Regions from separate parts of the Ensifer sp. VA4 genome, predicted to be linked through region 2. Evidence: predicted binding sites of a transcription regulator. Region 2 holds the regulator's gene; each other region holds the start of a gene.

Region 1 (4,196 bases), 150 kb from region 2:
GCCGTCGAATAGGGACGCTGCTCCAGCCCGGTGAAGACGTTCTTGAACTGCACCATGCCGGCATTGGTGAACATCAATGTCGGGTCGTTGCGCGGCACCAACGGGCTCGACGACACGACCTCATGACCGTTCCTGCGGAAATAGTCGAGAAAGGTCGACCGGATTTCATTCACGCCGCTCATCTTGCGTCCTATTCTTAGCACCAATTCCGGCCCGGCCGCGGCCATCGCCGCGCCATCAGCCGTTGTCCTTAAACCCCGCAGCCACCCTTGATGGCTGCGCCCTCCAACGCCCTCGGTCGCCGGAACCAAAGGCTTTTATCGTTCACGTACCATACTGTCCAGACGGCAGCAAAAACCGGCCGCCATGGGACGACCGGTTTCCAGGCAGCTTCCGTGGGCCGCAGCGGCTTACGCTTCGGGAGCCTCGTCGCCGTCGTCCGCTTCCGGGCCGCCGTTTTCGAGGAACCGATCGGCGATCAGGCCGGCGTTCTGGCGAAGCGCCATCTCGATCTCGCGGGCGAGATCCGGATTGTCGCGCAGGAACAGCTTGGCATTTTCACGGCCCTGGCCGAGGCGCTGGCTGTTGTAGGAGAACCAGGCGCCCGACTTCTCGACGATGCCGGCCTTGACGCCGAGGTCGACGAGTTCGCCGGTTTTCGATACGCCTTCACCATACATGATGTCGAATTCGACCTGCTTGAAGGGGGGCGCCATCTTGTTCTTGACGACCTTGACACGGGTCTGGTTGCCGACGACCTCTTCGCGCTCCTTGACCGAGCCGATGCGGCGGATGTCGAGGCGAACCGAAGCGTAGAACTTCAGCGCGTTGCCGCCGGTGGTGGTTTCCGGCGAACCGAACATAACGCCGATCTTCATGCGGATCTGGTTGATGAAGATGACCATGCAGTTCGACTTGGAGATCGAAGCGGTCAGCTTGCGCAGCGCCTGGCTCATCAGACGGGCCTGCATGCCCGGCAGGTTGTCGCCCATTTCGCCTTCGATTTCGGCGCGCGGCACGAGCGCTGCAACCGAGTCGACGACGAGAACGTCGATCGCGCCCGAGCGTACCAGCGTGTCGGTGATTTCCAGCGCCTGCTCACCGGTGTCCGGCTGCGAGATCAGGAGGTTTTCGAGATCGACGCCGAGCTTGCGGGCGTAAACCGGATCGAGCGCGTGTTCGGCGTCGACGAAGGCGCAGATGCCGCCCTTCTTCTGTGCTTCCGCGACGGTCTGCAACGCCAGCGTCGTCTTGCCCGAGCTTTCCGGGCCGTAGATTTCAATGATGCGGCCCTTCGGCAGGCCGCCGATGCCGAGCGCGATATCGAGGCTCAACGAACCCGTCGAGACGGTTTCGATCTCGATGATGCTGTCCTTCCCACCGAGCTTCATGATCGATCCCTTGCCGAACGACCGTTCGATCTGGGAAAGTGCCGCTTCAAGTGCCTTGCTTTTATCCACCGATTTGTCCTCTACGAGCCGCAAAGAGTTTTGTGCCATTTGGTCCACCTTTAGGTTATTGAAGCTACCGAGGCAATGAAGCCGCCGCAGGAGTTTTTGTACATGTTTTGTTCCGTATTTGCAACCGCAGGGCAACACATTGAAAAACAACCATTATCTTTGTTTCGTTCTTTTCATGTTCACGGATTGAAACCATAGGTTCTGAAATGCGCGCGCCACGCCTTCGAACCCGCCCGGCGAGGCTGAGCCGATTCGCCTGAGACGGAGACGTCGGGCGCATCCGGCCCTTGGAATTCGCGCCTCGGCCATTGCAGAAAGCCAACAGATTTTTCGGCCGATGGGCCAAGCAGAGGAATATTCATGACGGAAGCTGAAATCGCCGTCTTCGGCGGCGCGCACATCGACAGGCGCGGCCGCATATCGGGCGCGACCGCACCGGGCTCCAGCAATCCCGGCACCTGGTTCGAGGAGGCCGGCGGCGGCGGCTTCAACGCGGCCCGCAACCTCGCTCGCCTTGGCCACGGGGTGCGTATGATCAGCACCCGCGGCGGCGATGCCGCCGGCGAGATGGTGACGGCGGCGGCCGCCGCTGCCGGCGTCATCGACAGCCCCCTCACCTTTCTCGATCGCCAGACGCCGAGCTACACGGCAATCCTCGAAAACGACGGCAACCTGGTCATCGCGCTCGCGGACATGGAGCTCTACCGGCTGTTTTCGCCGCGGCAATTGCAGCGCCGCGCGTTCCGCGACGTCATCGCCGCCAGCAAGCTCGTGCTCACGGACGCCAACCTGCCGGAAGAAACGATCACGGCGCTCGCCCAGTCGGCCGCCGGCAACGGACGCCTCGTCGCCGGCATTGCCGTGTCGCCGGCCAAGGTCATCCGCTACCGGCCGTGCCTCCCGCATCTCTCGTTCCTGTTCATGAACGAAGCCGAGGCTCGGGCGCTGACCGGCAAGGATACGGCCGAGGCGGAGGAATGGCCGTCGTTGCTGAGAAACGCGGGTCTCAAGGGCGGTGTCGTGACGCGCGGCGGCCGCGCGGTCGTCGCTTTTGACGCCGATGGCGCCTGCGTCGCCGTTCCGCCGGCGCTCCCGGCACTTGCCGATGTCACCGGTGCAGGCGATGCGCTTGCCTCCGGCTTCCTTTCCGCACGCCTCGCCGGCCGCAATCTTGCCGAGTGCCTGCGGCACGGCATCGCAGCCGCCGGAATCACGTTGCGCTCTCCCTTGGCCGCATCCGAAGAGATGTCCGCGGCCAATCTCGAACAGGCGCTGGCCCTTGTGTCCGCGCCCCAAATGCTGTCATGACACTTGCCAGCAGAACTCCCAAGGAACGACCATGACCAAACCCGCTTCCCCCTCCCTGCCGATGGAATTTTCCGACGAGGTCGCCGCCGCCAAGGCGCGTGGCGCGCCGATCGTGGCGCTGGAATCGACCATCATCACCCATGGCATGCCCTATCCGGGCAATCTGAACATGGCCCGCAGCGTCGAAGCGATCATCCGCGAACAGGGTGCCGTGCCGGCAACGATCGCCGTCATCCATGGCGTGCTGCACATCGGCCTCGATGACGCCAAGCTCGAAGAACTGGCGAAGACGCAAGGGGCGATGAAGGTCTCGCGCGCCGACCTCGCCTTCGCGATCGCCGAACGCCGCACCGGCGCGACCACCGTCGCCGCGACGATGATTGCAGCCGCCCGCGCCGGCATCCGCGTCTTTGCGACCGGCGGCATCGGTGGCGTGCACCGCGGAGCCGAACTCTCGTTCGACATCTCCGCCGACCTCGATGAGCTCGCCCGCACCGCCGTCATCGTCGTCTGCGCCGGCGCCAAGGCGATCCTCGACATTCCGAAGACGCTCGAAGTGCTCGAAACCCGCGGCGTCCCCGTCGTCACCTATGACAGCGAAATCTTCCCGGCCTTCTGGTCGCGCGATTCCGGCCTCAAGAGCCCGCTGATGCTGAACAGCCCGGCGGCGATCGCAAACTTCCAGAACATGCGCGAACTGCTCGGTGTCGACGGCGGCATGCTGGTCGCCAATCCGGTCCCGGCGGAAAGCGAAATCCCGCGCGAGGAAATGGAAATCTACATCGCCCGCGCGCTCGACAATGCCGAGAGCGACGAGATCACCGGCAAGGCCGTCACGCCTTACCTGCTCGACAATCTCTTCCACATGACCGAAGGCCGCAGCCTCGAGACCAACATCGCGCTGGTCGAGAACAATGCGCGCCTCGCCGGCGAGATCGCGGTCGCGTTGAACGCCAAGTAATTCCCCTCCGCAAAGACGCGGATAAATTGAAAAGCCCGGCACGCAAGCGCCGGGCTTTTACATTGGCGATTAACGGCGGGAGCACCCATCGATCCGGACCGTCTCCCTTGGATCTGCGGCCCTAATTCAGGAGTCCAGCATCTCGCGCACCGCGACCGCAAGCTGCTTCAGCGAGAACGGCTTCGGCAGGAATCCGAACTTCGCATCCGCCGGCAGGTTGCGGGCAAAGGCGTCCTCGGCATAGCCGGAGACGAAGATGAACTTCAGGTCCGGATACTTCTTTCTGAGTTCGCTCAGAAGCGTCGGCCCATCCATCTCCGGCATCACCACGTCGGAAACGACGATGTCGACCGCACCGTTGAGCTCATCCATGATATCGAGAGCCTCGACGCCGGAGCCGGCCTCGTAGACCGTGTAGCCGCGCGTTTCCAGCATGCGCTTGCCGCCGCGGCGCACCGCCTCCTCGT
Region 2 (4,196 bases):
TGACGGTCGCACTGCTGCTGCAGGCGGCAGCCTGGATTGCCAACGGATCCTCGGTTCAAGCAGTCGCGACACAGATCGCGCTTGGAAGCATACTTCCAAGGTGGCCGAACGGTGCTTGGAGCATCGCCGTAGAATGGCACTTCTATCTGATCCTTCCCGCAATTCTCTTCCTGCGGCGATTGGTGGCCTTGATCCTGATCTTTACGGCGGTCGTGTTGCGCCTGAGCCTGTTTATAACCGGCTGGGAAATCCATCCAACCGCGTACTGGACAATCATCGGTCACTTCGACCAGTTCGTTGCCGGGATATATGTCTGGTATCTCTTCCGAGGTGAACGCGTGCGGCCCTTGGCAGTCCTTGCGGTCGCCATGGCGTTCGTCACCTTCTACCACTGGTTCAACATCAGCGGCGGTTTCTATGGGCCTCAAGCATCGCCCGTATGGATCTATCTTCCCGCCGCCGAGGCCGCGTTCTACGCCGTGATGATCGCCGCCTACGACGGATCGAAATTGAGTTTGCCTAAACGGCTATCGGCCTCGATTTCCTTCGTAGGCACGGTCTCCTATTCGATCTACCTGCTTCACTTTTGGTACTATGGCCCCGCTGCAAAAATGGTGACGCAGTATCTTGGTCTTCTGCCCTTTGGGCTTTCGCTTCTGTGTTCCCTGCTGGCTTTTGTGCTGTTCCTGCCGATCGCAGCACTCAGCTACCGATGCATCGAACAGCCGTTCTTGAAGCTCCGTACGAGATACGCGAGGCGTGGCCCTCATTTTAGGCCGGAGAACTCTTATACGGGTGCCCTGCGCTGAGATTCCCGGTCAGCCCCCACTTGTGGGCCAGAAAGCCCTCGACCTCCGGTCAGACTGTGATTGCTGGGCGTTGGTGAAGATGGCCTCGGCACTAAAGCAGGCGAGCCATGCAACCGCTGTAGTGGTCCGAGATTCCCGAGAACTGGCGAGGACGTAAACCCGACGGTACTGCTGCTCGTCGAGAAGAAGGATGCCCGTCGAGCATCATAGCCCAATCGCTGGCCGGGCTATAAACGCCCACGATGCGCCAAGAAGCCAGTGAAGGCGACGGATTGCCTGCGGTTTTCCGCGCCATAGACCCGAAGCCGTCATATACGACGCCATCCGAGAGTGACAGGCGGCGCTCCAACTCGACTGGGAGCCAAACCTCCCAGGCCGTTTGCCGGACCCTATACAAGATACGCAGACGCCGCCGATGTCCCGGAGAAGATATTGGGCAGCGAAAGGAGCTGCCGTTCCAGATCTTGTCCGGATGTCAGTGGTAGCGGCGGATCAGTCCGACGAGCTTGCCCTGGATCTTCACCCGATCGGGTCCGAAAATCCGTGTCTCGTAGGCGGGATTGGCGGCTTCGAGCGCAATCGACGCGCCCTTGCGCCGGAAGCGCTTCAGCGTCGCTTCCTCATCGTCCACGAGCGCCACGACAATATCGCCGGGATTGGCCGTGTTGCCATTGCGGATGATCACCGTGTCGCCGTCGAAGATGCCGGCTTCGATCATCGAGTCGCCCTTGACTTCGAGGGCGTAGTGTTCGCCGTTGCCGAGCATGTCGAGCGGAACGGTGATGTCATGCGTGTTGTTCTGGATGGCCGAGATCGGCACACCTGCAGCGATGCGGCCCATGACCGGCACGGACACCGAAGCGTTTTCAGCCGCTGGCGCCGGCTTTGGCAGTGCAGCAGGGGGAGGTGCTGCCGGTTTGCCGAGGCTTCCCTCGATCACGCTCGGGGAGAAGCCGCGGCGCGGCTGCTGCTGCTGGATGGATGCGTAGGCTTCCGGGAGCTTGATGACCTCGAGCGCACGGGCCCGGTTCGGCAGACGGCGAATGAACCCGCGTTCTTCGAGCGCCGTGATCAAGCGGTGGATGCCGGATTTCGACGCCAGCTCGAGCGCATCCTTCATTTCATCGAATGATGGCGGGACGCCCGACTCCTTCATGCGTTCGTGAATGAACAGAAGCAATTCCTGTTGCTTGCGGGTCAGCATGGCACGTCGCTCCAGAAGCGTGAAACAAATCAAGAACAGACACTATCTGTTCCATATGTGTTCTGCAAGTGCCTAAAATTCCGTGAATTCAGGCAATTGACGCGTCTGCGCGTATCAATCGGTCACTTTTACGGGAGCAAAGCGGGTTTGAGTGCGCGAAATAGGGCCTGCGGCGTGGCGCATGGCGAGACCGTGAGGTTGATTCGAACGATTCGTGATCGTTTTCGTGGAGCAGGCGAGCTGATCCGGTGTTCAGGTGGAATCGCTGTAAGCGGAAGGTACTAAAGCGACGTGCGTTCATCCGAACGCTCTTCGCTTTAGGCCGGCTGCGTGCTGGAGCAGGCGTCTTCGAATTCCTTCACCGTCTCGGGGGTGTTGTCTTCGGGAAGCACGGCGTCCGCCGCATCGGTCGCAACAGCTGTGTCGCCGTCATAGACGAACGACTGGATGTAGAACGCAATCGCGCCCTTCCACACTTTGCGTCCGTCGATCTGATGGCAGGGAACGGCGGTTTCGAAATCGGTCTGCAGTTCGTCAACCGTGGCGGCGCTGAGCTTGATGTCAGGCATATTGGGCGATGCGACTATCGAAGCGAGGAGGAGGGCGGCGAGCACGGTGATCGTCCACTTTGATGCAAGGGTGGGACTACGGGGCGGTTAACGATGTGAACCGCGCTTTCGTTCCGGTGTCCAGCAAGCCTGGCGATCACTCTGACGTGTTCAACAGCTCTTTGAGTGTAAGCTGTGGCTGTTTTACGTCACGTGCCCGACGCGCAAAGGCCGCAGGGCTTTGCAGCAGCGGCGCGCTGCGGCAAGGGGGGCGGCGTCAGCGTATTTCCAAGGGGGAATGGCGGACAGGGTGGGATTCGAACCCACGGTACGGTTTCCCGTACGCTGGTTTTCAAGACCAGAGCCTTAAACCACTCGGCCACCTGTCCTTGCCTGAAGCCGGCAGCTAACGGCTTTCGGGCACGGCGTTATTGCGCGAAGCTCCGTCGCTTTGCAAGATTTAAGATGCATCGCCGAAGGATTTTCTCGGTGGCCCGGTATTAGAGCGCGGGCCCGCTCTGCCGGTAACCATCTGTAAACCATAACGCATGAAATCCGGCGTTGATCTGTGGATGAGTTCGCATTTTTGCCGTGTTGCTGTCATGTTTGATCGACTGTTCCGTTTCGGGACGCCGAGATTTCCGCTGGGGGCATGAGCGGAAGGTTTCGAGTACGGCTTATTCGATCGATGTTGTGGGACAGATGACATCCAGTAAAAATGCGGCATATCTGGTCAAGGGACTGCGCCTTGCGGCAGTCCCCATGCTGTGCGTAACGCTTGCGGCCTGCGGATCCACGTCGAGCATCAAGAAGTCCAAGTCGCGCAGCAAGGAATACTTCGCCGAATCCGTTTATGGCGTGAAGGCGAGCCCGCGCGTTGCGACTGGAAACAGTATTCCGAAGGGCGGCGGACGTTACCAGGTCGGCAAGGCCTATCAAGTCAAGGGCAAGTGGTATCAGCCGAAGGAGGACTTCGGCTACAACAAGACCGGTGTCGCCTCCTGGTATGGCTCGGCGTTTCACGGCCGCCTGACTGCCAACGGCGAGGTCTACGACAAGGCGCACCTGTCCGCCGCGCACCCGACATTCCCGCTGCCGAGCTATGCGCGCGTCACCAATATGGAAAATGGCGCGTCGGTGATCGTGCGCGTCAACGACCGTGGCCCCTATGAATACGGCCGCATCATCGACGTTTCCTCGAAGACGGCCGACATGCTCGACATCAAGCGCAAGGGCAGCGCGAAAGTGCGCGTACAATATGTCGGCCGCGCGCCGCTTGAAGGCAACGACATGCCCTATCTGATGGCTTCCTATGTCCAGAAGGGCGAACGGGGCCCGAGCGTGATGCCGGAAGGCCAGATCGCAACCGGCGTGATGGTTGCGTCGAACGAGCCGTTCCGCAATCAGAGCCTCGGCACGCTCACCGTTCCCGCAAAGGCTTCGCTTGACGTCGGCGAACCGGTGACGGCACTTGCCGCGCCCGTGCCGCAGTTCGCTCAGCCAGAGTCGCTGAACGAGTTCGTGGTGCTCCCGGAGATCGGCCCGATCCCGCGTGAGCGGCCGGAATTCATCCCGATGCCCGACGGCAACATGGCCTATGCGGCCGCCTATTACGAAGTTCGCGTCAGCGACGCC
Region 3 (4,196 bases), on a different contig from region 2:
GCACGCTGCTTGTCCATTTCCTCCTTGATCTTCTTACCCATGGCGCGGCGCAGAAGATCGGCCTCGCCGAGCGAATAGCCTGAGAGCACCTGGGCGATCTGCATCACCTGCTCCTGGTAGACGATAACGCCCTGCGTTTCCTTGAGCAGATGGTCGATCTTCGGATGGATCGATTCGACCTCTTCCTCGCCATGCTTGCGGGCATTGTAGACCGGGATGTTCTCCATCGGGCCCGGGCGGTAGAGCGCCACGAGCGCGATGATGTCCTCGATGCAGTCGGGCCGCATGCCGATCAGCGCCTTGCGCATGCCGGCGCTTTCCACCTGGAACACGCCGACGGTCTCGCCGCGCGACAGCATTTCGTAGGTCTTCGGATCGTCGAGCGGAATGCTCGCGAGATCGACTTCGATACCGCGCTGCTTCACGAAATCGACCGCAACCTTCAGAACGGTGAGCGTCTTCAGGCCGAGGAAGTCGAACTTGACGAGGCCCGCCTGTTCCACCCACTTCATGTTGAACTGGGTGACCGGCATGTCGGAGCGCGGATCGCGATACATCGGTACGAGCTGCGACAGCGGCCGGTCGCCGATCACGATGCCGGCGGCGTGGGTCGAGGCGTGACGGTAGAGGCCTTCGATCTTCTGGGCGATATCGAGAAGGCGGGCGACCACCGGCTCCTTCTCGGCTTCCTCCTGCAGGCGCGGCTCCTCCTCGATCGCCTTGGAGAGCGGCGTCGGATTGGCCGGATTGTTCGGCACCAGCTTGCAGATCTTGTCGACCTGGCCATAGGGCATTTCAAGCACGCGGCCGACGTCGCGCAGTGCGGCGCGCGCCTGCAGCGAACCGAAGGTGATGATCTGCGCCACCTGCTCGCGGCCATATTTGCGCTGCACGTAACGGATCACCTCTTCGCGCCGATCCTGGCAGAAGTCGATGTCGAAGTCGGGCATCGAGACGCGTTCAGGATTGAGGAAGCGTTCGAACAGCAGCGAGAAGCGCATCGGATCGACGTCGGTGATCGTCAGCGCATAGGCAACCAGTGATCCTGCACCCGAGCCGCGGCCCGGCCCGACGGGAATATCGTGCTGCTTCGCCCATTTGATGAAGTCGGCAACGATCAGGAAGTAACCGGGAAACTTCATGCGCTCGATAACACTGAGCTCGAAGGCCAGGCGCTCGCGATATTCCTGCTCGCTATAGCCGGGCGCCATGCCAAGCTTGGCGAGACGCTGTTCGAGCCCCTCCTCCGCCTGTCGGCGCAACTCGGCCGCCTCCGCGCGCTCGGCCTCTTCCGGATCCGCGGTGGCGCCGGTAAAGCGCGGCAGGATCGGTCCGCGGGTCTTCAGCATGAAGGAGCAGCGCCGTGCGATCTCGACGGTGTTTTCCAGCGCCTCGGGCAGATCGGCAAAAAGCGCCGCCATTTCCTTGCGGCTCTTGAGATAGTGGTCCGGCGTCAGGCGGAAGCGGCTGTCGTCCGAAACCATGGCGTTGTGTGCCACCGCCATCAGGGCGTCATGGGCATCGTAGTCGGACGGCGACGGGAAGAAGGCCTCGTTGGTGGCAACAAGGGGAATGTCGAACTTGTAGGCAAGGTCGATCATCCGGCTCTCGTGGCGCCGGTCGTAGCCTCCGTGCCGCTGCAATTCGATATAGAGACGATCGCCAAAGAGATCATGCAAGGTTTCAAGGCGCGCCTCGGCCAGCGCCGTCGAGCCAGTCTTCAGGGCCAAGTCCACCGGACCGCCGGACGCGCCGGTCAACGCGATCAATCCGTCCGTACCGTTTTCGGCAAGCCAAGAACGCGTGATCCGGGTCGCCTGATTGCCCTCGCCGCTGAGATAGGCTCGACTCACCAAGTCGACGAGCCGCGTGTAGCCGTCATCCGTCGCAGCGATCAGGACGATTGATGGCAGCTTCGCGAGTTGTTGCGTGTGGCCGCGCCGTTCGCCATCCGCCTCGTCTTCCATGTCGATGGAAAGCTGGCAGCCGGTAATCGGTTGCAGTCCATCGCCGGCTGCTTTCTGCGAAAACTCGAGCGCGGCAAAGAGATTGTTGGTGTCGGCGATCCCGATCGCCGGCTGATTATCGGCAACCGCCTTGCCGATGACCTTCTTCAGCGGCAGAGCGCCTTCGAGCAGGGAGAAGGCCGAATGAACACGCAGATGTACAAACTGCGGGTCCGTACCAAGCGCCTCGCTCGATGCTGCTTTGCCGTCGTCTGCCATTGTTCGCACCCTGATTCCTGTCCGGTCGGCAGGATATCCCGCTTATCACCCGACATGTCCAGTTTCACCTGACACGTCATCCCCCTTATTCAATCCCGGGGGCGGAAATTGGGAGGTGGGTGGGACGAAATGTCAGCGCTCCTCAGAGGCCGAGCGCGATGAAAGAGATGCTTGCGATGAAAAGGCTCATCGAAGCGAAGGCGGCGAGGTCACGAACAAAATCAGTCATAACATGGCTCCTTTTCCGTTATGTTTTTACTTTGTTCCATTTTTGTTCACTCGTCAAGCGATGCACAGGCGTTCTATTCACGATGGTTAACACGGCAGGCGAATGCCGGTTAACCGGTAAGGAAGCCGCTTGAGGAACGCGCCCCGCCCGCCTATCAAGAGGAACAACCAAGCGGAGCGTTTCGACATGCATGCACGCCTGATTCTACTCTTGCTGTTCCTGTTTCCGGCGGTCGCCTCCGCGACGGAAACGATCGACCCTGCCCGGATTGTCTCCGCCGCAACCGGCGACTGGGATAAGGACGGAGATACGGATCTCGCCCTGATCGTGCGGCCCGCCGAGGGCAGCGACGACGACAACGGCGTCTATGTTTACCTCACAGGCGACAACGGCGCGCTCGGTTTGAAGTCGGTCATCCCGAACAAGATTTGGGGTCAGTTCGATCTTGCCGGGCAAGCGCCTTCGGTCGAGGCGTTGCCGAACGGTTCGTTGATCATCACCAGCCACAACGACGCCATAGGCCGTGACCGCTGGGAACAGAAATTGACGGTGGCATACCGCAACTTCGACTTCGTGGTCGCAGGTTACACCTACTCGTCCTACGATACGCTCGCCCCCGACAACACCGCCCAATGCGACCTCAACGTGCTGACGGGCAAGGGCAAGGCCAACGACAAGCCCATTGCCGTGAAAGGCGAACTCGTCCTCCTCAAGGACTGGCACGACGATCGCGGGCAGAAGGCTTGCGGCATTCAATAACCAGCCATTCGTTCCCTTTATGTTCTTTACAGCTCTCGTGCATTGCGGCATCTTGAGTTCGGAACAGATAGGGAACGATCATGACCGAACTCAAGGGACTCACGGACTTCATCGTAGAGGCCAAAGCCAATGCCTATGTGGGCGGCGGCATGATGCGTGCTTCTTCGCGTCCGGGCTCCCACGACATCGGTTACGAACGTGATCGCTGGCGCTATCTCGACAGCTATTTCGGTGGGACTGACTTTGCCGGACAGGAGACCGTCTGGCAGGGGGAGGAACCCCGCTGGGCAATGAACTACTTCGGCCGCATCATCCGCCCCGATCTCATCGATGGAGAGAAGGCCGGGCTTGTCATCAAGGCTGCGCTGCAGGCGATGTATCAGGAAAAGCGGCACTTCCTCGGCGGCATGGAGTTTCGGCATGCGCATGGCTACTATATCGATAGTAGCCGTGGTGACACCGCACATTTTTCCGGCCACGAAGTCATCTTCGTCGATGGCGAGGAAGCTTACGAACTCGACTATCGCGGCGGTCTGATCAGGCGTTAAGAGCAAGGGCAGAAGACGCGCGTCCATCGAGCCTCAGGGCAGACGCTCCGGGCAACCTAAAGACGCGGGCTGAGCCCGCTTGTCCTGTACAGGTGAAAGACAGCGCGAGGCAACTGACGATCAACAGGCCGGCCGCCACGCGGTCAGTTCATCTCGACAACCTTGCCGTCCTCGATCGTCACACGGCGGTCCATCAAGCCGGCAAGCTCATGATTGTGCGTCGCGATCAGGGCAGCAAGGCCCGACTGGCGCGCCAGCGCCTCCAGCGCTTCGAAGACATAGCCGGCGGTTTCCGGGTCGAGATTGCCCGTCGGCTCGTCCGCAAGAAGCACGAGCGGCACATTGGCGACGGCACGCGCAATCGCGACGCGCTGCTGCTCGCCGCCGGAAAGTTCCGCCGGGCGATGGTCGGCGCGGTGACCGATGCGCATGTAG
Region 4 (4,196 bases), on a different contig from region 2:
GTTCGCGGGCGGACGCTTTGCTGTGCCCTTCGCCGCCGCTCACTTCGTTTCCTCCGCAACCTTCTGAGCGGCATCCTGCTTGCGCTCGCGGCCGGCGATGCGGACTTCGCCGCCATTGCGCAGGCGCTGCACGCCTTCGGTCACGATCTCGTCGCCCTCGGAAAGCGCGGCATCGACCAGCACCTTGTCCGGATTGCGCTGGATGATCTTCACCGGCACCTTCTCGCTCCTGTCGCCGACAACGCGCCAGATGTAGGAGCCTTCCGAGCTCCACTGGATCGCCAGCGGATCGACTGTCGGATAGGTGTCGCCGTCAAAGGCCATGGTGACGGAGAAGGACATGCCGGCCCGAAGCGTATCCTCGGGGTTTTCGAGCCGTGCGCGCACGCGCAGCGTCCGGCTTGCCTGGTCCAGCCGGTTGTCGATCGCGTGGATCGCGCCGTCGAGCTGATTGCCCGGCTGGGCGATGGCAAAGGCGGTGACCGGCTGGCCGACGGTGATCTTGTTGGCGAAGCGCTCCGGCACCCAGAAATCGACGAGGATCTCCGAGCGATCGTCGACAACGGCGATCGGCGTCGTCGTGGTGACGTAGTCGCCGACATTGACGGTGATGATGCCGACGACACCCTTGGAGGGAGCGACGATATCGCGGCGCTTGAGGTCAAGCTCGGCAGTCTTCAGCGCCAGTTCCGCCGCCTGCAGCGCGATTTCGGCATCGCGCACGTCGACCGCGGTCACCGCCCGCGCGGTGCTGAGATTGCGATAGCGTTCCATCTTTTCACGCGCGCTGTCGCGCGTCAGCCGCGCCTGGTCGGCGGCGATCTTCTGGTCGTCGCTGTCGAGCCGGGCAATCACCTGGCCCTCCGCTACCTTGTCGCCCGAGCGCACGAGGATTTCGGTGAGATTGCCGGTCGCCGTCGGCGTGACGCTGACGGAATGGATTGCCTCGCCGTTGCCGATGGCGTTCAGCCGGTCGTTGACGACAGCGGTTGCCGACGGGCGAACCATCACCAGGATCGCGCCGCCGCCCTGGCCGCGCCCGCCATTGCGTTCGCCACCCTGGCCGCCGCCCGTCTGTGGCTTGGACAGGGCATCGATTAGCGGATGAGAAACGCCGATGGCGGCGAGCGTTTCACCCGCGCCAGGCACGAACCGCACCCAGACGGCCACGCCCACGAGAAGCACAGCGGCGCTCACCGCAAGCTGTTTCCAAACCCGCATTCAAATCTCCAGATAAAGCAAAAAACACGCCCCAGCGCGGCACGTCCGGCGGTTCGTTCCGATTGCGCGGAGTATCCCTGTTCGCGCGCGTCGGGGCAATGACGGAATGGCATCATTACGCAATTGTAATAAAAGCGAATTTGGTGGCGGCATGATGACGCGCGAGTGGTCTCCACCGTGAAGCGCAATTTGCTGCATGAGCCGGCATTTACAGCGGCTTCGACTGCGCTATCCTGCAACCGCCGGCCGCTTTTTCCGAGCGGTTTCGCCCGCTGGTTTTTTCAGTTTCTTGAAGGGGAGCTAGAACGATGTGCGATGCCTGTGTGATGGAAACGGTGAAGGAGCGCATGCTCTCGCGCCGCAGCTTCTTCAAAGCCGCTGCCGTTGGAACCGCCGGCCTCGCCGCCGCGAGCACCGGCATTGCGCCCCCGGCCTTGGCGCAGGGACATGCAAGCGTCACCGATCTCACCCATGAACTGCATGAGGATTTCCCGACCTTCTTCGGCCAGCAGCAGTTCTTCCGCGAACAGAAGTTCAACTACGCCAAGGACAAGTTCAACCTGTTCGAACTGCGGGTGAACGAACATACGGGCACCCATGTCGACGCGCCCCTGCACTTTTCCGCCGACGGCCTTTCCGTCGCCGAACTGCCGGTGGAGAAGCTCGTCGTGCCGCTTTGCATCATCGATATCCGCGAAAAGGCATCCGGCGACGCAGACGCGCAGGTGACGCCCGACGATCTCAAGACCTGGATCGCCGCCAATGGCGAGATCCCGGAAAACGCCTGCGTCGCCATGCTCTCGGGCTGGGGCGCGCATGTGGGCACGGAGAAATTCCGCAATGCCGATGGCGGCGGCAAGCTGCATTTTCCCGGCTTTCACGTCGAGGCCGCGAAATATCTCATCGAAGAGAGCAAGGCCGCCGGCATCGCCGTCGATACGCTTTCGCTGGACCACGGCCCCTCGCCCGATTTCGCCACGCATTATGCCTGGCTGCCCGAGGGCCGCTGGGGCCTCGAGGCCGCCGCCAATCTCGACAAGCTGCCGGCGAAGGGCGCGACGCTCATCCTCGGTGCGCCGAAGCACCGCGGCGGCACCGGCGGCCCGGCGCGCGTCTTTGCCCTTGCCTGACCCCACTCATCAATCCGGCGGCGCAAGGCCGCCGGCAACCACCACGCAGGAAAGCCCATGAGCACCGTTACTCCGCCGAAGAACCCGGAAGAGAACCCGCGCGTCAAGGCGGTGTTCGACGATATCCGCGCCACGCGCAAATCCGATTTCATCAACAATATGTGGCTGTGGCTCGCCTTCGACCCGGATCTGCTGGAGCAGACCTGGCGCGACGTCAAGGCGGTGATGGCGGAACCTTCTGCGCTCGATCCGCTGGTAAAGGAGATGCTCTATATCGCCGTCTCCGTCACCAATGGCTGCGGCTACTGCGCCCATTCCCATACGGCCGCAGCGAAGGCGAAAGGCATGAGCGATGCCCAGCACGCGGACCTGCTCCGGGTGATCTCGCTCGCCGCCCGCACCAACCAGCTTGCCACCGCGCTCCAGGTGCCTGTTGATGCCGTCTTCGATAAAACGGCCGACTAAAAGGATGTCGCGCAAAAGTTTGCAGCGGTTTTGCGATAACGACATGCGAGAAACGAAACAGCGTCCGAGAATAAGCGGTCTCGAAATCGCCTGTCTTTCCACAGGCTTGGTGCGCCCGGCGCAGAAAACGGAATAAAAGAAGAACATCCTTTCTGGCCTTTCCCCACCGAATCACTACATTGAGCCGCATGATGAGTGGTTTCGACGACATTCCTTTCTTCGACGAGGAGCCGGCGCCGCGCAAGCAGCCGCCAGCCCCTGGAGGTATCCCGGCCACGGGCGGCATCGCCGCGCGCGCCATGGCGGCGCGTGATCGCGCCCAGCCGCGCCCGGATTATCTCTCAGGTCTCAATCCGGAACAGTCGGAAGCGGTCGAAACCCTTGATGGTCCGGTGCTCGTGCTCGCCGGTGCCGGCACCGGCAAGACCCGCGTGCTCACCACCCGCATTGCCCATATCCTTTCCACCGGCCGCGCCTTCCCCTCGCAGATCCTGGCCGTGACCTTCACCAACAAGGCGGCGCGCGAGATGAAGGAGCGTATCGGCGTGCTCGTTGGCCATGCGGTCGAAGGCATGCCCTGGCTCGGCACCTTCCACTCGATCGGCGTCAAGCTGCTCCGCCGCCACGCCGAGCTCGTTGGCCTGCGTTCCGATTTCACCATTCTCGACACCGACGACGTGGTGCGGCTGATCAAGCAGCTCATCCAGGCCGAAGGCATCGACGACAAGCGCTGGCCGGCCAAGCAATTCGCCGGCATGATCGACGGCTGGAAGAACAAGGGGCTCGATCCCGCCCAGATCCCCGAGGGTGACGCTCGCGCCTTTGCCAACGGCAAGGGCCGCGAGCTCTACGCCGCCTACCAGAACCGGCTGTTGACGCTGAACGCCTGCGACTTCGGCGACCTTCTCCTGCACCCGATCCGCATCTTCCGCATGCATGCGGATGTGCTGAAGGACTATCACGACAAGTTCCGCTATATCCTCGTCGACGAGTACCAGGACACCAACACGGCACAGTACATGTGGCTGCGGCTCTTGGCGCAGCGGCCAGGCCGCAAGCCGGTCTCCCCTGCGGGTTCCCCCTCATCCGGCCTGCCGGCCACCTTCTCCCCGCAAGACGGGGAGAAGGGACAAGCGGCACGCTCTACGGTCCCCCTCTCCCCGTCAGAACGGGGAGAGGGCCGGGGTGAGGGGCAATCCAGCGTCAACATCTGCTGCGTCGGCGACGACGACCAGTCGATCTATGGCTGGCGCGGCGCCGAGGTGGACAACATCCTGCGCTTCGAGAAGGATTTCCCGGGCGCCAAGGTCATCAAGCTCGAGCGCAACTATCGCTCGACCGAGCATATCCTCGGTGCCGCCGGTCACCTGATCGCCCACA

Evidence for each region. Region 2 encodes LexA, which represses DNA repair genes until DNA is damaged. Its sites were predicted from a motif close to TGTTCNNNNTGTGTTCNG; they were not measured.
Region 1: the regulator LexA is predicted to act here: its motif matches at 1,558-1,575, upstream of recA (recombinase RecA).
Region 3: the regulator LexA is predicted to act here: its motif matches at 2,487-2,504, upstream of AC0C6X_RS10150 (FG-GAP repeat protein).
Region 4: the regulator LexA is predicted to act here: its motif matches at 2,945-2,962, upstream of AC0C6X_RS21575 (ATP-dependent helicase).

The regions. Positions count from the first base shown of each region.
Region 1 is NZ_JBVQPO010000006.1:166,407-170,602, reverse strand. Features, by position in the region: gene alaS (alanine--tRNA ligase) at 1-182, opposite strand, end outside; gene recA (recombinase RecA) at 411-1,499, opposite strand; gene AC0C6X_RS12210 (carbohydrate kinase family protein) at 1,821-2,768, shown strand; gene AC0C6X_RS12205 (pseudouridine-5'-phosphate glycosidase) at 2,800-3,729, shown strand; gene cckA (cell cycle histidine kinase CckA) at 3,856-4,196, opposite strand, start outside.
Region 2 is NZ_JBVQPO010000006.1:313,088-317,283, reverse strand. Features, by position in the region: gene AC0C6X_RS12900 (acyltransferase family protein) at 1-809, shown strand, start outside; gene lexA (transcriptional repressor LexA) at 1,285-2,013, opposite strand; gene AC0C6X_RS12890 (hypothetical protein) at 2,331-2,627, opposite strand; tRNA gene AC0C6X_RS12885 (tRNA-Ser) at 2,861-2,950, opposite strand; gene AC0C6X_RS12880 (septal ring lytic transglycosylase RlpA family protein) at 3,264-4,196, shown strand, end outside.
Region 3 is NZ_JBVQPO010000005.1:152,348-156,543, forward strand. Features, by position in the region: gene dnaE (DNA polymerase III subunit alpha) at 1-2,225, opposite strand, end outside; gene AC0C6X_RS10150 (FG-GAP repeat protein) at 2,641-3,213, shown strand; gene AC0C6X_RS10155 (DUF5680 domain-containing protein) at 3,294-3,761, shown strand; gene AC0C6X_RS10160 (ABC transporter ATP-binding protein) at 3,905-4,196, opposite strand, start outside.
Region 4 is NZ_JBVQPO010000012.1:144,725-148,920, reverse strand. Features, by position in the region: gene AC0C6X_RS21595 (efflux RND transporter permease subunit) at 1-43, opposite strand, end outside; gene AC0C6X_RS21590 (efflux RND transporter periplasmic adaptor subunit) at 40-1,221, opposite strand; gene AC0C6X_RS21585 (cyclase family protein) at 1,530-2,351, shown strand; gene AC0C6X_RS21580 (carboxymuconolactone decarboxylase family protein) at 2,409-2,816, shown strand; gene AC0C6X_RS21575 (ATP-dependent helicase) at 3,005-4,196, shown strand, end outside.